2 regions of the Mycolicibacterium arcueilense genome follow, and region 2 is predicted to be linked to the other one. Evidence: riboswitches for the same ligand, from Rfam matches in the RefSeq annotation. Region 2 holds a riboswitch; the other holds the start of a gene.
What was found. A riboswitch is a leader RNA that binds a small molecule or an ion and turns the genes downstream of it on or off. The one in region 2 is predicted to bind glycine.

Region 1: linked by a shared signal. The riboswitch ahead of AC4LGL_RS00890 (L-serine ammonia-lyase) and the one ahead of gcvP (aminomethyl-transferring glycine dehydrogenase) in region 2 are both predicted to bind glycine.

The regions. Positions count from the first base shown of each region.
Region 1 is NZ_JBZTYL010000003.1:50,986-58,091, forward strand. It holds gene grpE (nucleotide exchange factor GrpE) at 1-178, opposite strand, end outside; gene dnaK (molecular chaperone DnaK) at 175-2,028, opposite strand; gene AC4LGL_RS00890 (L-serine ammonia-lyase) at 2,206-3,591, opposite strand; glycine riboswitch at 3,645-3,744, opposite strand; gene AC4LGL_RS00895 (TOBE domain-containing protein) at 3,916-4,128, shown strand; gene AC4LGL_RS00900 (oxidoreductase) at 4,255-5,100, shown strand; gene AC4LGL_RS00905 (TetR/AcrR family transcriptional regulator) at 5,084-5,710, shown strand; gene AC4LGL_RS00910 (Abi-alpha family protein) at 5,817-6,647, shown strand; gene AC4LGL_RS00915 (DUF445 domain-containing protein) at 6,679-7,106, shown strand, end outside.
Region 2 is NZ_JBZTYL010000025.1:91,199-98,304, reverse strand. It holds gene gcvP (aminomethyl-transferring glycine dehydrogenase) at 1-2,400, opposite strand, end outside; glycine riboswitch at 2,554-2,652, opposite strand; gene AC4LGL_RS23540 (MerR family transcriptional regulator) at 2,759-3,379, opposite strand; gene AC4LGL_RS23535 (bifunctional nuclease family protein) at 3,611-4,105, opposite strand; gene ftsR (transcriptional regulator FtsR) at 4,216-4,965, opposite strand; gene garA (glycogen accumulation regulator GarA) at 4,969-5,448, opposite strand; gene gcvH (glycine cleavage system protein GcvH) at 5,638-6,033, opposite strand; gene AC4LGL_RS23515 (DUF881 domain-containing protein) at 6,071-6,823, opposite strand; gene AC4LGL_RS23510 (small basic family protein) at 6,987-7,106, opposite strand, start outside.

The sequences.
Region 1 (7,106 bases), on a different contig from region 2:
GCAGCGTGGACTTGAGCTCGGCAACCTCGTCGCTGTCGCTCGCCGGCGCACCGGCATCGGAGGCGGCGGACGCCGGCCCACCAGGGGCCGGCGCCTGCTCACGAACCTCACCGGTGTCGGGATCGATGCGCCGTTTGTCGGTGATGGTCACCGGCTCGTGCGAATCGTTCTCGCTCACTTGGTCTCCTGATCATCGTCGACAACCTCGGCGTCCACCACGTTGTCATCCGCGGCGCCGGCCGAATCTGCTCCGCCGGCGCTCTGCTCGGCCTGGGTGGCCTCGTAGATCGCCTGGCCCAGACCCTGTGACTCGACGCCGAGCTTCTCCATCGCCGCCTTGATCGCGGAGATGTCGGTGCCTTCCAGCGCCGACTTGGCCTCGGCGATCGCACCATCGACCTTGGTCAAGGTGTCCTCGGGAACCTTGGACCCGCCTTCGGCCTCACGCTGCTCCTTGACGAACTTCTCCGTCTGGTAGACCAGCGACTCGGCCTGGTTGCGGACATCGGCCTCTTCGCGACGCTTCTTGTCCTCGTCCGCGTGCGCCTCGGCGTCCTTGATCATCCGGTCGATCTCTTCCTTGGAAAGGCCGGAGCCTTCCTGGATCTTGATCGTGTTTTCCTTGCCGGTGCCCTTGTCCTTGGCGGTGACGTGCACGATGCCGTTGGCGTCGATGTCGAAGGTGACCTCGATCTGCGGCACGCCGCGGGGGGCCGGCGGGATACCGGTCAGCTCGAAGGAGCCGAGCAGCTTGTTGTGCGAAGCGATTTCGCGCTCACCCTGGAAGACCTGGATCTGCACCGACGGCTGGTTGTCGTCAGCGGTGGTGAAGGTCTCCGACCGCTTGGTCGGGATGGTGGTGTTGCGCTCGATCAACTTGGTCATCACGCCACCCTTGGTTTCGATACCGAGGGACAGCGGGGTGACGTCAAGCAGCAGAACGTCTTTCACCTCGCCCTTGAGCACGCCGGCCTGCAGCGCAGCGCCCACCGCGACAACCTCGTCGGGGTTGACGCCCTTGTTGGGCTCCTTGCCGCCGGTCAGTTCCTTGACTAGGTCGGTGACCGCGGGCATACGCGTCGAGCCACCCACCAGGACCACGTGATCGATCTCGCCGACCGAGATGCCGGCGTCCTTGATCACCGACTGGAACGGCTGACGGGTGCGGTCCAGCAGATCCTGAGTGATCTTCTGGAACTCGGCGCGGGTCAGCTGCTCGTCGAGGAACAGCGGGTTCTTGTCGGCGTCGACGGTGATGTAGGGCAGGTTGATCGAGGTGCTCTGCGAGGAGCTCAGTTCAATTTTTGCCTTCTCGGCGGCTTCACGCAGCCGCTGCATCGCCATCTTGTCCTTGGTCAGGTCGATGCCGCTGGTGGCCTTGAATTTGTCGACCAGCCACTCGACGATCCGGTCGTCCCAGTCGTCGCCACCCAGGTGGTTGTCGCCGGAGGTGGCACGCACCTCGACGACGCCGTCGCCGATTTCCAGCAGCGAGACGTCGAACGTGCCGCCACCGAGGTCGAAGACCAGGATGGTCTGTTCCTTGCTGCCCTTGTCCAGGCCGTAGGCCAGGGCGGCCGCGGTGGGCTCGTTGACGATGCGCAGGACGTTCATGCCGGCGATCTGGCCGGCTTCCTTGGTGGCCTGACGCTGGGCGTCGTTGAAGTACGCGGGCACGGTGATGACGGCGTCGGTGATGTCCTCACCGAGGTACGCCTCGGCGTCGCGCTTCAGCTTCTGCAGCGTGCGCGCGCTGATCTCCTGCGCCGTGTAGTTCTTGCCGTCGATCTCGACGGTCCAATCGGTGCCCATGTGACGCTTGACCGAACGGATGGTCCGGTCGACGTTGGTCACTGCCTGGTTCTTGGCGGGCTGGCCGACCAGCACCTCACCGTTGCGCGCGAACGCGACGACGGACGGGGTGGTCCGGGAGCCTTCAGAGTTTGCGACGACGACGGGGTCGCCGCCTTCCAGGACCGCCACGCATGAGTTGGTGGTCCCGAGGTCGATACCGACCGCACGAGCCATGGTGTTGCCTCCTGATAGAGATAGGGGTCTGAGCGGACTGCGCTCAAGCTTGCTCCGGGCGACCCTTGCTTGTCAACCCAGACTTGAGTCTGTCGCACTCAACTTGCTGTCGATGTGGTCAACGGGGGTTTTGGCGGTTTTGTTCCCGGGATTCCGGGAAATTTTTCTCGACCGGGCTCAGCATTCGACGACGTTGACGGCAACGTTGACCGCCAGACCACCCATGGATGTCTCCTTGTACTTCGCGCTCATGTCCAGTCCGGTGGCACGCATCGTCTCGATCACCTGATCCAGGCTCACCCGGTGGGTGCCGTCGCCGCGCAGTGCCATGCGGGCCGCGTTGATCGCCTTACCCGCCGAGATGGCGTTGCGTTCGATGCACGGGATCTGCACCAAGCCGCCGATCGGATCACAGGTCAGTCCGAGGCTGTGTTCCATCGCGATCTCGGCGGCGTTCTCGACCTGCCGCGGTGTGCCGCCCAGGATCTCGGCCAGCCCTCCGGCAGCCATGGACGCCGCGGAGCCGACCTCCCCCTGGCACCCGACCTCGGCACCCGAGATCGAGGCCCGCTCCTTGTACAGCGACCCGATGGCGCCGGCCGTGAGCAGGAAGCGGACGGTCACGTCGTCCGGATCGGCAATTCCGGCCGGGGTGTAGCGCAACGCATAGTGCAGCACCGCCGGGATGATCCCGGCGGCACCGTTGGTGGGCGCGGTCACGATTCGGCCGCCCGAGGCATTCTCCTCGTTGACCGCGAGTGCCACCAGGTTCACCCAGTCCTCGGCGAAGGCCGGATCACGCTGTGGGTCTTCGGCATTGAGCCTGACGTACCAGTCCTTGGCTCGACGCCGGACCATCAGGTTGCCGGGCAGGTAGCCGTCCCGGGACATGCCGTTGACCTGACACGAGACCATGACGTCACGGATCCGCAGGAGACGGTCGCGCACTTCGGCTTCGCTTCGGGCCAGACATTCGTGGCGCATCATCACCTGGCTCACCGACAGTCCGTCGCGTTCGGTCAGGGCGACCAATTCGGCAGCGGTGCGGAAGGAGCCGTCGGCGTCTGGTCCAGCGGTCTCACGCCGGACCGGTTCGGATTCGGCGACGACGAAGCCGCCGCCCACCGAGAAGTAGGTCTCCGCGTAGACCGTGTCACCGCCGGATGAGAATGCCGTCAATGCCATGGCATTCGGATGCTGGGCGAGGCGGCGGCCCGGCTGCAGATGCATGTCGGATTCGGTCAGTCCGATGATGATTCGGCCGGCCAACAGGATCTTGCCCTCGGCGCGAATGGTCGCAAGGCGCCGTTCCATCTCGTCGGTCTCGATCGTCTCGGGCCGGCACCCCTCGAGACCCAGCAGGATGGCCGGCATCGTGCCGTGGCCGGCGCCGGTCGCCGCCAGCGAGCCGAACAGGTCCACCCTGACCGAGGCGACCTGGTCAACCACATTGCGACCGACGAGTTCGTCGACGAACATGCCCGCCGCCCGCATCGGGCCGACAGTGTGCGAGCTCGACGGACCGATCCCGATCGAGAACAGGTCGAAGACACTGACCGCCATGAGATGACTCCAATCCCGGGCATCGCAGCTACGTGATGCATCGTGTGGTGACACCTCCCCGCTCTGTCCTGAAACCTGAGAGTTTTCAGCGCTTGGCGCCTGTTCCCCTTCGGTACGCGCACGGTACGTACGCAGTTCTCCAGAGTTGCCTCGGCACTGCGGTATTGGGGCCTGAGAGTTTCCGGAGAGGATTTGCACCTACGGCACTCCGATATCGGAGGTTCTCCCACAATGCGTCATCGACGTCTTGAGTTGTGTAACGGATGCTACTCCGACCACATGCGGCTAACGTCGAACCAAATCCACCGATCGACGGAGGTTCCGATGCGCCTGTCCACTCGCAACCAGCTCACCGGGACCGTGACGGAGGTGTCCATCGGCGCGGTCATGGCCACCGTCAAGGTAAAGCTCGACGGCGGTGAGCAGATCGTCACGGCGTCGATCACCAAGGAAGCGGTGGAGGAGCTCGGGCTGACGCCGGGTACCCCGACGACGGTCCTCGTCAAGTCCACCGAAGTGATGTTGGGCGTCGACTGACGGCGCTTTTCTCTGCAATCTGAGCGCTGTGGAATACCCGCGCCCATCGCGCAGTTACACCGACCGTCCCACAAAACTAAACTGGCCGTACAGTTCAGTTCCCCTCCAGAATAGGTGGTCAAAGACATGAGCGTTTGGTTCATCACCGGAGCTTCCCGCGGATTCGGCTTGCAGATCGCCCGCGACGCACTGGGCCGCGGCCATCAGGTGGTCGCGACTGCGCGTGACGCGTCCGCCGTCACCGCCGCCCTCGGCGAGAACGACAACGTGCTGGCGGTGGCGCTGGACGTCACCAACGAAGAGCAGGCACAACAGGCCGCGCAGGCGGCCGTGGATCGCTTCGGCCGCATCGATGTCCTGATCAACAACGCCGGACGTGGGCTGCTGGGAGCTGTCGAGGAGGCCACCGACGCCGAAGTGCGGGCCGTGTACGACACCAACGTATTCGGGCTGCTGACCGTCACCCGCGCGGTCACCCCGGTGCTGCGGGCACAACGGTCGGGCACCATCGTCAACATCTCCTCGGTCGGCGGATTCGTCGGCTCACCCGGCTGGGGTGTCTACGCATCGACCAAGTTCGCAGTCGAGGCGATCTCCGAGGCCCTCAACGCCGAACTGAAACCGCTCGGCGTGCACGTCATGGTGGTCGAGCCCGGCTACTTCCGCACCGACTTCCTCGATTCATCGAGCCTGCAGACTCAGCGCAATATCATCGACGACTACGCCGACGGGCCCGCCGGACAGATGCGCGTCGCCGCCGGTGAGCGCAACCACGACCAGCCCGGCGATCCGGTGAAGGCTTCCGGCGCCATCATCGATGTCGTCGAATCCTCGCAGCCACCGCTGCGCCTGCTGCTGGGCAACGACACCATCGCGGCCGTCGAGGCCAAGATCGCCCACGTCCAGGCCGAGCTGGCCCAGTGGCGAAGTGTCTCGGAATCAACGGATTTCGACGATGTCAGCCAGGACTGACGTACCGGCCAGTGGGGCGGGCGAGTTCGTCCGCCCCACCGGCGCACGCAGCGACCGAATCCACCAGGCCATCCGGGTCGCCACGGCCGAGCTGCTCGACGAGGGTGGATTCCCGGCAGCCACCATGGACGCGATCGCGGCGCGATCCGGCGCCAGCAAGGCCACCCTCTACAAACACTGGCCATCACGGACCGCCGTCGCGGCCGAGGCGTTCGGCACCACGATGGCCGAAGCGCTGCCCTTGCCCGATACGGGCAGCACGGCAGGCGATCTCACCGAACAGGTGGTCCGGGTCTCGTCGTTCTACGCCAGCCCCCGAGGCGAGGTGTTCGCCCAACTGCTCGCCGCCTGCGTCGAAGATGCAATGGGCGCAGCGTATTTCCGGGAGTACTTCCTGAGCGGTCGGCGCGCGGCCATCACCGAGCTGTGGCAGCGCGGAGTGGATCGCGGCGACGCCGACGCCGGCACAGCCATCGACGATGTGATCGACATACTGTTCGGTCCGCTCATCTTCCGCCGGATGACGGGCCACTACGCGCTGACCGAGGAGCATGCCCGCCAACTGGCGACGACGGCGTTGCGCGGATTACTCCCCAACACCACCTCCTAGCTCACAAACCCCACCAACCACCTGCGACTTCGGCACCTCACAAGGCGACCAGGTACGGTGCCCACAGCTCGGGGACAGCGGTAGGTGGGGAGGCGATCGATCAGTCATGTCAGAAGAACTGTCGAAGAGGGGTCCGGACGACACGGCGTCCGATGACGCTCCGGCACGCCGCAAGAATATGCAGCGGCGGGCGTTCAAGTTCGCCACACCCGTCGGCGAGATCGCCATCGCGATCCGCACCCCACGCAACGAACGCCCACTTCTGCCGAAGCGCTACGACCCGTTCGGGATCGCCGATCGTGCGCTCGACGCCGCCAAGACCAGCATGAAGCTGGCGGCCTGGGGTGAAGAGCAACTGGCCACACTGGTGAAGAACCGGCTGGAGGCCATCGATTCGGCGGCGCCCCGACCGGTGACCATCGCCACGCCGGAGGAGCCGACGCCCGAATCGCTCAACACCAAGATGGACCGCCTGCTGGACCGGGCCCTGGATCAGAGCACGTCGGGCAGTCAGGTGGAGCTGTACCACCGGCTGCTCGACCAGCTGGTGGCCGACGAGGCGCGGATCCTCGGCGCGCTCTCCGAAGGTGACGCCTCGCCGCTGGTCAACATCCACACCTGGACCCGATCACGCACCCCAGGTCAGGCAGTGCTGGAGAACGCCTGCCTGATCGGCCGCACCGCCAATGTGGCGTTGCCCGCCATGGTCCCGCAGTACGTCGGTCATCTGCTGTCACTGGGTCTGGTCGAGACCGGTCCCGAGGACCCGTCGCAGAAGGCCGAGTACGAGGTGCTCCTGGCGGAGCCGATGGTGTTGCAGGCGATCAAGAACGGATCCCGCGGTCCCCTGGCCGCGCGGGTGGAGAAGCTGACCCTGTCGCTGTCGGGGCTCGGGCGCGGTTTGTGGGAGTCCGCGGTGCAACGGAACGGTTTGTGACGCCCAGCGAGAAGCCGAAGGCGGATCGCGCATGAGCACAACGGAGACAATCCTCGCCGTCCAGACCTGGCAGGAGATCAAGGCCGATTTCAGCGTCAACTGGCTGATCTACCTGTCCATGCCGTTCGTCGCTGCGTTCGTCGGCTGGAGCACCAAGATCGTCGCGCTGGAGATGATCTACCGGCCGATGGAGTTCAAGGGCGTCGGCCCGTTCGGCTGGCAGGGCATCGTGCCACGCCGGGCAGGCAAGGTGGGCTCGAAGACCATCGAGCTACTCACCCAGAACCTCCTCAAGCCGGAGGAACTGCTCGAAAGGGTCGACGCGAAGGAAGCTGTCAACGCGCTGCGCGAGCCGCTGACCCAGGTGGTCGACGAGATCTCCCGCGACCTCGCCGAGCAGATCCGCCCCGGGCTGTGGGACTCACTGCCCGATGCGGCGCGCAACGCGATCCAGGCCCG
Region 2 (7,106 bases):
GCACTCGTGGGCGACCATGCCGTTCTCCCCGGTGTAGAGCACCGGGTAGTACTCGTCGAGGCGGCGGGCCACATAGTTGGCCGACGCGATCGCGGTCAGGGTCGCTGCGCGCAGACCCGTGGCCCCCATCATCCGGATGTAGGCCCAGGTGATCGGCAGAATCGACGCGGACCCGTAGGGTGCCGCCGAGACGGTGTGCTCATCGGGCAGTTCGTCGGCCAGCGGATGGCCCGGCAGGAACGGCGCCAGATGCGAACGCACCGCGACCGGCCCGACCCCGGGGCCACCACCGCCGTGCGGGATGCAGAACGTCTTGTGCAGGTTCAGGTGACTGACGTCGCCGCCGAAGCGGCCCGGCCGGGCCAACCCGACCAGCGCGTTGAGGTTTGCGCCGTCCACGTAGACCTGGCCACCCACGTCGTGCACGGCCGCGCAGATGTCGGCGACATCGTGCTCGTACACCCCGTGCGTCGACGGATAGGTGATCATCAGCGCGGCAACACGATCCGCATGCTCGGCGATCTTCGCGCGGAGGTCGTCGAGGTCGACGTCACCGTTCTCCCGGCAGGCCACCACCACGACGCGCATGCCGGCCAGCGCCGCCGAGGCGGCGTTGGTGCCGTGCGCGCTCGACGGGATCAGGCAGAGGTCACGCTCGGTATCGCCGCGCGAGTCGTGATAGGCCTTGATCGCCAGCAGACCGGCGTACTCCCCCTGGGAACCGGCGTTGGGCTGCAACGAAATCTGGTCATAGCCGGTGATCCCGGTGAGCCAGTCCTGCAGATCGGCGATCACCTTGCGCAGGCCCGGGTTGTCCGATGCCGGCGCGAACGGGTGCTGACGGCCGAACTCGGGCCAGGTGATCGGCTCCATCTCGGCCGCCGCATTGAGTTTCATCGTGCAGGAACCCAACGGAATCATGCTGCGGTCCAAGGCAATATCCTTGTCCGCCAGCATCCGCAGGTACCGCATCATCTCGGTCTCGGTGCGGTAGGAGTTGAACGCCGAATGCGTGAGGAACTTGGAAGTTCTGGCGGTTCGCTCGACCTGATCGGCAGCGGCAGCGGCCGGCGCCAGCTCGAATGCCTCCAGGACCGCGGCCACATGCTCGTCGGTGGTCGCCTCGTCGCAGGACACCGACACGTGGTCGGCGTCGACGCGCCACAGGTTGATGCCCTTGGCCTTGGCCGCCGCGACCACCGCGTCGGCTCGTCCGGGAACCCGGGCCAGCACAGTGTCGAAGTACTTGTCGTGCACCAGCGCATCGCCGAGTGCGGCCGCGATCGCGGCGGCATGGCCCCGCACGCGGCGGGCGATCGCCGTCAACCCTTCGGCACCGTGGTAGCTGGCGTACATCGCGGCCATCACGGCCAACAGCACCTGCGCGGTACAGATGTTGCTGGTGGCCTTGTCCCGGCGGATGTGCTGCTCACGGGTCTGCAGCGCCAGCCGGTAGGCCGGCGACCCGTCCGCGTCGACAGAGACACCGACCAGCCGGCCCGGCAACTGCCGGGCATGCTTGGCGTGCACCGCCAGATAGCCGGCGTGCGGGCCGCCGAATCCCATTGGCACACCGAACCGTTGGCTGGTCCCGAAAGCGACGTCGGCCCCGATCTCGCCCGGCGGGGTAATCACCGTCATCGCGAGCAGGTCTGCGCCCACCGCCACCAGTCCGCCACGCTCATGCGCCTCGGCGATCAGCCCCGTCCAGTCGTCCACGCGGCCACTCGCTCCCGGCAGCTGCACGATGACGCCGAAGAACTCACCCTCGGGCAACCCCTGACGCAGGTCCGTGGTGACGATCTCGATGCCGAGCGGCTGCGCGCGCGTGGCCAGCACCGCCGCGGTCTGCGCGTAGACATCGGTGTCGACCAGCAGACGGTTCGTCTTGGATTTGGTCGCGCGGTGCATCAGGGTCATGGCCTCGGCCGCGGCGGTGCCTTCGTCGAGCATCGAGGCGTTGGCCACCTCAAGTCCGGTCAGGTCCGACACCATGGTTTGGAAGTTCAGCAGCACCTCGAGCCGGCCCTGGCTGATCTCGGGCTGATACGGGGTGTAGGCGGTGTACCACGCGGGGTTCTCAAGGATGTTGCGCCGCAGCACGGCGGGCGTGAACGTGTCGAAGTAGCCCTGCCCGATCATCGAGACCGCGGTCGTGTTGGAGTCGGCCAACGCGCGCAACTCGGCTAGGGACTGCTCCTCGGTGGCCGGCGCGGGCAGAGCTTCGAGACCCGGGGCCACCCCATCGGCCGCCAGCGCGTCGAGAATGCCTGCGGGCAGCGCCTTGGCGGCGAGCTCGTCGAGGGATGCCACGCCGATCACGTCGAGCATGGCAGCAACGGCGGAGGCGTCTGGGCCGATGTGACGATCGGAGAAACGCGATTGATGCTGGTCGGACACGACACTCTCCTGAGGCGCAGACGTACTCGGACGTCGTAGCAGTCCCTCTCCCTCTGTCGTCGACCCGGTCCGGGTGCCTGAGAGATTCAGCCCCGGTACAGGACTTTTCCCCATGGGCGGGTACCCAGCGGGTACCACTTTCCAGAGGCATCGGGGCCTGGCGCGGTCCTGGGTGCCTGAGAGGTTGACGGAGAGGTATTGCTCCTTCGGCGTCCGTGGCTGGCTGTCACGAAACTCTCCCGCACGAGGGCGATGCGTCGGCAATTCTACCGGCAGCGCACCGGTGTCGGCGACCAGACGCGAACGTACCCCTCGACGCCGGTCGAGGGGTACCTAAGTGACGGTGCGCGGGGGTGGCTCAGCCGATCTTGCGGTCGCGGCTTTTGCGCCGCGACGCCAGCTCATCCTCGGGTGACGCGATGGACTCACCGCCATCGGCACGCTCACCCGGGAAATCGGCGATGGTGCCGGTCAGCTCACGCATGGCGCCGGACACCGCGATGCCGAACACGCCCTGGCCGCCCTGCAGCAGATCCACGACCTCTTCGGCCGACGTGCATTCGTAGACCGTGGTGCCGTCGGAGAACAGGGTGATGTTGGCCAGATCCTGCACGCCACGCTGGCGCAGGTGATCGACCGCAACCCGAATGTTGTGCAACGAGATGCCGGTGTCCAGCAACCGCTTGACGATCTTGAGGACCAGGACGTCCTTGAACGAGTACAGACGCTGGCTGCCCGAGCCCGCGGCGCCCCGGATGGATGGGACCACCAGGGAGGTACGTGCCCAGTAGTCCAGCTGCCGGTAGGTGATACCGGCGATCTGGCAGGCGCTGGGCCCGCGGTAACCGACCAGTTCGTCAGGCACCGAATCATCGGGGAACAGCCCGCCCTGCACGGGTTCGCCAGCTGGCCTGACAGGCGGCTCCGCGCCGCTCCCGGTGGTCAGATCCAGTTCTTCCTGCCGTGGCGTGTCACCCACTGTGAATCCTCTCGCCGTTCGAACTCGCCCGCGTTATCCCGCAGCGACTTGTGCCTCGACGGTTTGCTGTGAGCTCGAATGTGTCGAGCATACGCTTCCCGTCGGGCCCTGATTGCCCGCTGTGAAGAAAGTATGGCGTCCGAATTCCCGCCCGATTGTCTCCCGCGCCGCGTGTCGACACCGGTATACCCACTTGAGATGTACCCGTGACCTGCAAGGCGCGGGCGACGCTCATGTCGCCTTGAAGTCGTCCGGCGAAACGCTGTCGAGGAACTCCTTGAACTTCTCGACCTCGTCCTCACGGACGGTGCCCGCAGCCTCTTCGTCGTTCTCGTCGGGAATCAGCAGGCCGGCCTCGGCCAGCACCGCCTCCTCCACGTAGATCGGCACGCCGACGCGCAGAGCGATCGCCACCGAGTCCGAGGGGCGGGCCGACACCGTGATGTCGCGGTCGAAGATCAGGTCGGCGTAGAACGTGCCTTCCTGCAGGTCGACGATCCGCACCTCTTTGAGTGAATGCCCAAGGGCGGCAATGACATCTCGGATCAGGTCGTGAGTGAGTGGCCGGGCGGGCTCGACGCCCTGCTGTTCCAGCGCGATCGCGGCGGCCTCCGACTGCCCGATCCAGATCGGGAGATAGCGGTCACCGTTGGATTCCCGCAACAGCAACACGGGCTGGTTCTGCGGCTGTTCCACCCGAATGCCGACCACGCGAACCTCAGCCATCTGTGCCTGCCCTCCGCACCGCCGTGCCGTTTCGTCGAATCTTCGTCCTTCGCCAGTTCGCCTCAGGGGTCCCGACTTAGACGAACTGGCCGTCGAAACGAGTCTAGTCCTCAGCGATCCAGAACGTCGCGTACGGCGGACTTGATCAGCGACGTGTGCAGAGTGATCACCAGGGCTGCCACTTCACGGGCCAGGTCATCGGCCCGGTCCCGCGCGCCGGCCTTGCCCGCCTTGCCCACCGGGCCGGCGATCTGGGCGATCAGGTCGGATTGCCGGTCAGCCGCGGAGCGAAATGCCCGCAGGTGCCTGGGCTCGACGCCGTAGTCACCCAGGGCGCGTGCGCACTGCGCGATCACCACGGAATGCTCGTCGAAAAACCCAGCGGGCCCGGCGGTGATGATGCCGTTGCGAACCAACGCCCCCAGCATCTCCTCGTCGATGCCCGACCGGGTCAACAGGTCTTCACGGGAGAGCCGGACCTGGGTCGGCGCCACCGCCGACAAGCCGGCGGCGCCGTCCACTCCGTCGCCCCCACTCTCAGACACCCCGACGAGACGGGGCACCCCGTAGGCCGATCCGGCCTCCGGCAGTTCACCGTCGGGCTGGGCGTCCAACTGAGCCTTGATCACCTTCAACGGCAGGTACTGGTCACGCTGAGCGGTCAGGATGAACCGCAACCGCGCACAGTCGTATGCAGTGAACCGCCGGTACCCCGACGCGGTGCGCTGCGGCGTGACCAGTCCCTCGGCCTCGAGGAACCGGATCTTGGAGATGCTGACATCCGGAAAGTCGCCCCGCAGCAGGTCCAGCACTGCGCCGATCGACATCCCGGCCAGCGCAGGTCTGTCGGGGGCAGTCATCGGCTAGCTGGTGGGGCCGCTGTCGTCGTCAGACCGGGGGCCGGTGAGGAACACCAGGCGGAACTTCCCGATCTGCACTTCGTCGCCGTTGGCGAGGACGGCCGAATCGACCGGCTCGCGGTTGACGTACGTGCCGTTGAGGCTGCCGACATCGACAACCTGGAACTCACCGCTCTCCAACCGGAACTCGGCGTGTCGACGACTCACCGTGACGTCATCGAGAAAAATGTCGCTGTCCGGGTGCCGCCCGGCCGACGTGGTCGGCTGATCGAGCAGGAAACGCGATCCGGCGTTCGGTCCACGCTTGACGACCAGCAATGCCGAACCCGCGGGCAGGCCCTCGACGCCGGAGACGGCGCCTTCGGTACCGGCCGTTGCGGGCGCATCCAGTTCGTTCAAAAAGTCCGCGCGGAAAACCGATGTGGTTTCCACCGTCACGTCTTCCGACTGGTCGGCCCCCAAATTGCTGTCCTTGTCCGTCACCCGCTGCTCCTCACTGGCTGCTGTGGCGTTGGCCGGCGCGGCCCCAGCCCATCGTCGGTCTCACGTCGACCGTACCGCGCATCAGGCATCGTTGTGTCCACCACCGCCGGATCCGATGGGGAAGATATCTGCGCGCCGGGTACGGCCGAACCGGTCTCGGCGACCGGCCTTCGAAACCCTAACAATTACTCACTCGGTCACGGCGGCGCGGTAGCCGTCCGCGTCGAGCAAACCGGCCAGGGCGTCCTCGAGCGTGCCTTCCTCGAGCCGCAGATCGACCAGCCAGCCTTCGCCGTAGGGGTCGGAGTTGACCAGCTGAGGACTGCCGTCCAGATCACCGTTGACCGCAACGACTTTCGCCGCGACGGGAGCGTAGAGATCCGACACCGACTTGGTGGATTCGACCTCACCGAAGGCATCGCCTGCAGCCAGCTGGGCACCGACGTCGGGCAGTTGGACGAACACCACATCGCCGAGGGCGGACTGTGCGTAGTCGGTGATGCCGACGCGCACCGTGTCGTCACCGGTGCGCTGTACCCACTCGTGCTCCGAGGTGTAGTAGAGGTCGGCTGGGATGTCGCTCACGGCGCTCCTTATGGTCGGGCGGTTGGTGTTGCTGTGCTCACTTGACGGGCTGAGCGTATTGGCGTGGTTTCGGTTGTCGCAAGGCGGTGACGTCGACACGCTCGGCTTGTTGTATCACCATCGTGCCGCCGACACGCTTGACACTGTCCATTGCCCCGCCGGGAATGTTCATCGCGGCGGCCAGGGTCGGCGGGTCCCCTATGGCCAGAACCGAATACGGCGGCCGCAGGGTCACCTCGTCGACGGTGAGCGCCCCGGGCGTGCCGACGATCCAGGTGTCGATGCCGACCCGAACGGCGGCCTGCTGATCGCCACCGCGGATCTCGAGGGCCTCGGCGCCCGCGGCGCGCAACTCGTTGATCACATCGAGCATGGTCTCGGCGGGAACGCCGGGCGCATTGTCTTCTATGGTGAGCGTCACGCCGGGTCCCGTGGCGCCCACCGTGCCGATCTGGATGGACAGGGCCTCCAGCCGGGACTGGGCGTTCTCGATCGCGGCCTGGTCACTGCTGCCCGAGGCCTGCAGCTGCTGCAGTGTCCGCTGCAGGTCGGCCACCTCGGTGTTGAGCGAGCCCTCACGTTGCTGCAGGGAGTCGAGCAGCACCAGCAGATCCGCCGGGCGCGCGGTCTCCAGCGAATCCCCTGACTCGTTCTGGCGGACCTGCGTGACGATCGCCATGCCCAGCAGGATGCACAGCAACACGCCGAGCGCGCCGAACACCAGCTGCGAACGGCTGCGGCGCACGATCCGCAGATTCCGGAACCGGCGCGGCGAGACATCGGCGGGCATCTCGTGGCGGCCGTGGTGCTCGGCCTCGGGCTGCGGCTCGGGCCGGTCCGGCTCAGCGGGCTCAGTCGGCTCAGCGGGCTCAGTCGGCTCGGTCGGCTCAGCCGGGTGGTCCTCGGTCGGCTCGGCCGGGTCTTTCTTGGGTGGGGGCTCGGCGTCGCTCATGTCACGCACCGAACAACCTGCGCCGCAATGCGGCGGCATTGCCGAAGATCCGGATGCCGAGGACCACGATGATCGCCGTCGACAGCTGGGTACCGACGCCGAGCTGATCACCGACATACAC